DNA from 2 places in the Paenibacillus sp. FSL R5-0345 genome. Region 1 is predicted to be linked to the other one. Evidence: riboswitches for the same ligand, from Rfam matches in the RefSeq annotation. Region 1 holds a riboswitch; the other holds the start of a gene.
The links. A riboswitch is a leader RNA that binds a small molecule or an ion and turns the genes downstream of it on or off. The one in region 1 is predicted to bind glycine.

Region 1 (3,407 bases):
ATCCCTAGCATCCATTCTAGGGGCGAGTGACGCCTATTACTTCATGATGATATTATCCATTGCCGCATTTGTTATAACATTATTTATGCCTATGAAGAGCAAGATCACGATTGAAAAGAAAGCAAACCTAGCTAGCGAAGAATAGACTCATAAAGTGGAACGTCAAAAGGACAGCTGCTTGCTGTCCTTTTGCATTATCCTCATAGCTATTTTCAGCTCACTAGCTTTGGTTTCAGCCCCGCATCCCCTAGTAGCGCTACTTAATGTCTGCCTCACACTAGCTTAATTACTTTTCCCCTTCTTACCTCTAATCGAATACAGGATGAATAATAAAATAAACCAGATCGGAGTACACAATAAAGCCGGGCGTGTCTCTCCAGCGAACAGCATAATGATCAGTATTCCAGCGAACAAGGTTAAGACAATATAATTAATAGCCGGTGTGAACGGTGCTTTGAATTTGGATTTCGCCTGTAAGTCTGGCCGGGTTTTCTTATACTTAATATGGCAGATGAGCACAATTCCCCACACCCATATAAAACAAATGGCGCTAATCGTTGTCACGATTCCAAAAGCCTGCTCCGGAATAAGTTTACTTAAAAGAGCTCCTACAGATATGACAATTGTAGAAATGAATAACGAGTTACCCGGTACATGGTTTTTATTTAGTTTGCCCAAATGAGGTGATGCCTGCTTATTTCTACTCAAATTATAGAGAATTCGGCTTGTCGAGAACATCCCACTATTACAAGCGGAAGCCGCTGAGGTTAGTACAACAAAATTAATAATCCCTGCGGCAATTGGAATCCCTACTAAAGTAAAGGTTTTTACAAAAGGACTTTCTGCCGGACTAAGCTCCGTCCAAGGGTTAATGCATAGCAGGACGAAAAGCGCGCCGACATAGAAAAATAGAATCCGTAAAGGAATTTTATTAATTGCAGACGGGATATTTTTCTCCGGATCCGCTGTTTCCGCTGCTGACACACCCACCAACTCCACACCGACATAAGCAAATACAACCATTTGAAAAGAGAATAAGAAGCCTGATATGCCGTTCGGAAAAAAGCCCCCATGCTCCCATAGATTCCGTATCGTAACCGATCCTGCATCCGTCTTAAACCCTATGATCAGTAAAATGACCCCAAGACCAATCAAGGCGAGAATCGTAATTACCTTAATTAAAGCAAACCAAAATTCGAGTTCCCCAAAGCTCTTTACAGTTAATAGATTAAGTCCTAATAACACGACTAGACAGGCGATGGCAGGAACCCACTGCGGGATATCAAACCAATATTGTACATATACGCCAACAGCGATGACATCAGCCATAGCCGTCATGATCCAGCAAAACCAATAGGTCCAACCGGTAATGAATGCGACCCGTGATCCAAGGTAGTCTTCAGCAATATCCGTAAACGATTGATAGCCCGCTTTAGATAATAGGAGCTCTCCCAGTGCTCTCATCACAAAAAACACAGCAATACCCACGATTAAATACGTGATCATAATGGATGGGCCTGCCTTCTCTATCGCCTTGCCTGATCCCAAGAATAATCCTGTACCGATGGTGCCGCCAATAGCAATAAGTTGAACATGCCGATTAGCCAGCTCTCTCTTTAATTCTGGTTGTGCCATACCTAGTTCCCCCTTGTGAGTACAATAAATTGGAATAAAAAAAGAGAGATTGGATGTCATCCAATCTCCCAGATCGTAAGAATATCAAATAATATTTGCCTACTGATGTCGATCAGCATGACAAATATATATTCGTACTCTTCTGTCCTTTTGCCTGAGATTGTGAACCCTTCGGCGCCGCGGAAATTCCGCAGTCTCTCCAGAAGCTGCTCCAGCTAAAGTGTAATCCTTAGCCATCATAGCTCGTGAATTATGAAGTTGATAAAGCGGTAACGCAGTAAAGCTGTTCTGATATTCTAACATATTACTTCTGATGTGAGTGTTAATCTGTGATAAAAGTCTCAAGAATTTAAAGTAAGCCTCATGAACATACTACTTTTTGAAAAACAAAAAGCTAAAGGAGTATGCTAATGAAAGCCGCTGTAGTAAAACAATTTAAAGAAAAGTTAGAACTACAAGACGTACCTAAACCAAAACCCGGACACAAAGAAATTCTTGTCCACATTCAGGCGTGCGGAGTGTGTCATACTGATTTGCATGCTGCTCATGGCGATTGGCCTGTCAAACCGAAACTCCCTCTTATTCCCGGACATGAAGGCGTTGGGATTATTGAAGAAATAGGTGAAGGAGTTACACACTTAAAGGTAGGGGACCGAGTAGGAATTCCGTGGCTGTATTCTGCTTGCGGTCATTGCGAATATTGTCTCACAGGAAGAGAGACCCTTTGTCTGGATCAGCAAAATTCCGGATATTCCGTAAATGGCGGATATGCAGAATATTGTGTAGCAGCTGCCGATTATGTAGTGAAGGTTCCTGATAATCTAAGTTTCATCGAAGCGGCACCTTTATTTTGCGCTGGCGTTACGACCTATAAAGCTTTGAAAGTATCAGGTGTAAAGCCAGGTGAATGGGTAGCCATTTTCGGCGTCGGAGGATTGGGTCATCTAGGTGTACAATATGCAAAAGTAATGGGAATGAATGTAGTGGCCATCGACACTTCAGATGAAAAGATGGAGCTTGCCAAACAGCTTGGCGCAGACAAAACCGTAAACGCATTAAAAGAAGATGCGGCAGTCTGGATTCAAAAAGAAATCGGCGGAGTGCATGGTGTCGTTTGTACGGCGGTTGCAAAAAAAGCATTCGACCAAGCCTACCGGGCCATTCGTCGCGGCGGTACCTGCGTCATGGTTGGGCTGCCCCCTGAATCCATGGATGTTCCGATCTTTGATACGGTATTAAACGGTACAAAGGTAGTCGGTTCGATTGTCGGCACTCGCAAAGATTTGCAAGAAACATTGCAATTCGCTGCAGAAGGAAAAATCAAAACCATTATTGAGACACGTAAATTAGAAGATATTAATGAGATCTACGATCTGATGTTAGAAGGCAAAATCAATGGTCGAATCGTCCTTGATATGACGAAATGATCAATAATAAAAAGTATGCTACCATAATATTTATTGCAAGCCACAAAATTTGAGGTGATCGGAATGTTAAAGCGTTCTATGGAGAATGTAATGGAATCCGTGAAGGGAAGGAGTGATGCGTAAAATAAAAATGAAAAAAGGATGATTATGAAAATGAATAAGTACCAAACTTTAAATAGCGATGGATTTGAACTGAATTATTGTGTAAAAGGAACTGGGAAACCTATTTTGGTGATAGGCAGCAGTGTTTATTATCCTCAACTATTCTCAGAAGATTTATATGATACATTTCAGTTTATTTTCCTTGATCATAGAGGATTTGTGAAGCCGCCCCGAACTCTACAA
Region 2 (3,407 bases), 480 kb from region 1:
ACTACAACGACAACTGGGAGCTATCAGGTGCTCGTGCGCTGTCAGTGCTGCGCTTTTTCTTAGATCATGAGGGGTTGAATCCCGACAATTTTCAATACGCGGGTTATGCTGATACCCAGCCCACAGCGGAAAACATATCAGCAGCAGGTAAGCAAAAGAACCGCCGTGTAGAGATCATTGTGCTGCGGCAGCTTCAAGAAGGTGAGTAAGTTTAGAACTAATCAATTATTGATAATTAAGCGTTAAAAATTGCAGCATAATAACAATTCAGAAACTGCTTAAAAACACTACCATAATAGAACCGCCACACTAAATACGGAAAACCTCCCTAATTATTTACTTATTATCTTATTCAGGCGCGTAATTAGGGAATTCCTCCCCGATTATTACTCTTTTTCGTCGGAAATAGTGGTTTTACCGAGAATTTTAAGGAGGAATTCCCTAAAAATCATATTTTCGCGCTAAAAACGTCTAAAATCAGGGAGGTTTTCCCTCATTTCATATCAGTAAATTTGATTCCAAGAAAATTTCCACAATTTCCAACAGAATCGAAGATCTAACACAAAGTTATCCGAAGCTCCCATAAGAAACACCAAACAGCAAGTCCCCAAATCACAGAAACTTGCTGCTACAAAAATCACACGCAATGAAATTAATATACAGTGAAAAACCTTAATTACTCTCCTACCAATGCTCGGTATCCGGCTGCATCAAGCAGACCTTTTACAGCATCGGCATACTCTCCGTCTACTTCAATTTCAAAAATCCAACCTTCGCCATACGGCTTATCATTGATCAGCTCTGGACTTGCTTCTAATCCGTCATTAATCTTGGTAACCGTCCCAGAGACGGGTGAATACAATTCCGATACAGTCTTAACGGATTCGATACTACCTACGCTGTCACCGGCTGAAATGGCCGAGCCCACTTCTGGAAATTCCACAAATACGATATCGCCTAACAAATGCTGAGCATGATCCGTAATCCCAACACGTACTACGCGTCCTTCCACTTGCTGTGCCCACTCATGCTCTTCGCTGTAAAGAAGGTTATCTAAAACTTCACTCATTTCAAGCCGCCTCATTTCCAAATTGGAATTCTAAATTTAGTTATAGCCTAAGTGATCCCAGAGCATAATGTCAATATTACTAACAGTAAAATAAATTTGTCGTTTTTTTGACTTTTTCTTGTTGACAGCGCCCTCCTATACCCGTTTAATGGAGACATACAAGAAGAAACGACGTTGTCGTCTTTTTATAGACGATAACCGTTTCTCGAAGAAATATAAGGATAATGTATAATGTGAAACATATACTTTCTTATATTTGAAACAAATACAGTTGCGGATGATGGCATAGGGAGAGACTGTCTCACTTGAAGACGGCGCCGAAGGAGTAAACCCTAACAGGGTGAATCTCTCAGGCAAAAGGACCTTTGTCGGACGTATCTCTGGAGAGCATCAGACGCAGGGCGAAGGTGCGTCAGGTCACCAACGGGGAAACTTGCAGGTTAGTTACGCAGGGTAACTCTCAGGTACAAAGGACAGAGCAGAAAGCGATTAGTGCATTTATGCATGATTGCTTCTGCCTGTCCTTTTTTCGTATGTAATCAGATCAAGGGGAGTGACGACATGGATGCTTTGAAAAGAACGCCTTTTTATGAGCTCTATTCCGCTTATGCGGAATCCAGATGCATTGATTTTGGCGGCTGGGAGCTGCCAGTACAATTTACAGGTATCGTGAAGGAGCATGAAGCCGTTCGCCAGCAGGCTGGACTGTTCGATGTATCGCATATGGGTGAATTCATGGTGATCGGGAGCGGTGCAGAAGCCTTTTTGCAAAAGATGACGACTAACGCTGTCAGCCGCCTCACCGATGGTGCGGCACAATATACGCTGCTCTGTTATCCAAACGGCGGAGTTGTAGACGATTTACTCGTGTATCGACTAAGCGAGGGTCGTTATATGCTCGTCGTTAATGCCTCCAACATCGATAAGGACTTTCAGTGGCTACAGGAGCATCTGACCTCTGAATTCGGTGAAGTCACACTCACTAATGTCTCCGACGAGACGCTTTTACTTGCCTTGCAAGGTCCGCTGGCAGAGACTATACTCGCGAAAGTTACTGATGCTCCTATCTCAGCCCTCAAGCCTTTCCACTTCATCGAACACGCTACCGTCTGCGGTGTAGAAGTATTGATCTCCCGTACAGGTTATACCGGTGAAGATGGCTTCGAAATCTACGCTTCGCTGGATGGTGCAGGAGCATTATGGAACGGGCTTCTTGCTGCGGGTGCTCCTCATGGATTAACACCTGCTGGCCTGGGCGCACGGGATACCCTGCGTTTTGAAGCGAAATTGCCGCTGTACGGTCAAGAACTGTCAGCTGATATCACGCCGCTTGAAGCAGGATTGCAGTTCTTCGTGAAACTAGACAAAGCAGACTTCATCGGTCGTGATGCGTTAGTGCAGCAAAAAGAAGCCGGTCTTCCCCGCCGCCTTGTCGGCCTGGAAATGATTGATCGAGGTATTCCGCGCTCCCATTACCCCGTCTATGCAGACGGCGTTAAAATCGGAGAGGTCACAACCGGAACACAATCGCCAACGTTGAAGCGTAACTTGGGATTGGCTCTGCTTGATACAGCTTATAGTGAAATAGGCACAGAGGTTTACGTAGAGATCCGCGGCAAACAGCTTAAGGCTGTCGTGATTAAGGCCCCTTTTTACAAGTATAAACGTCTTTAGCGTCCATATAAGGACGGTGAACTTTTAAGCGAGAAATAGAAGGATAAAGTATAGCCTGAAAATTGTACTTTCTTATATTTTAAAAAAAGCCAAGGAGTGAAACCTTAATGAAGCACCGTTATCTGCCCATGACTGCACAGGACCGCGAAGAGATGATGGAAGCCGTCGGGATTCAGTCCATAGATGAGCTGTTCTCCGATATTCCTGAAGCCGTCCGTTATCAAGGCACTATGCCGATGTCTGAACCACTCGATGAATACGCCCTGCTTCGTCACATGAAAGGTCTGGCTGACCGAAATGCCGACTTTGATTCTCACGCCAGCTTCCTCGGCGCCGGATTATATGACCATCACATCCCTGTGGTGATCAACCATGTCATTTCCCGTTCTGAATTCTACACTGCCTACACTCCTTATCAACCGGAGATCAGCCAAGGTGAGCTGCAAGCGATCTTCGAATTCCAATCCTATATTTGTGAACTAACCGGTATGAAAGTAGCTAATGCCAGTATGTATGATGGCGCAACCGCATTATCCGAAGCAGCCGTCCTCGCAGCTGGTGCTACCAAACGCAAAAAAATAATCGTCTCCCGCACCGTTCATCCTGAAGCACGTCAAGTACTACGCACATCGGCTAATGCCTGGGGTCTTGAAGTGGTGGAGAT

Region 2: another riboswitch for glycine. It lies ahead of gcvT (glycine cleavage system aminomethyltransferase GcvT); the one in region 1 lies ahead of R50345_RS29540 (amino acid permease).

The regions. Positions count from the first base shown of each region.
Region 1 is NZ_CP009281.1:6,694,027-6,697,433, forward strand. Features, by position in the region: gene R50345_RS29535 (DHA2 family efflux MFS transporter permease subunit) at 1-145, shown strand, start outside; gene R50345_RS29540 (amino acid permease) at 283-1,635, opposite strand; glycine riboswitch at 1,768-1,848, opposite strand; gene adhP (alcohol dehydrogenase AdhP) at 2,046-3,062, shown strand; gene R50345_RS29550 (alpha/beta fold hydrolase) at 3,216-3,407, shown strand, end outside.
Region 2 is NZ_CP009281.1:6,214,910-6,218,316, forward strand. Features, by position in the region: gene R50345_RS27525 (flagellar motor protein MotB) at 1-209, shown strand, start outside; gene gcvH (glycine cleavage system protein GcvH) at 677-1,069, opposite strand; glycine riboswitch at 1,347-1,444, shown strand; gene gcvT (glycine cleavage system aminomethyltransferase GcvT) at 1,631-2,743, shown strand; gene gcvPA (aminomethyl-transferring glycine dehydrogenase subunit GcvPA) at 2,851-3,407, shown strand, end outside.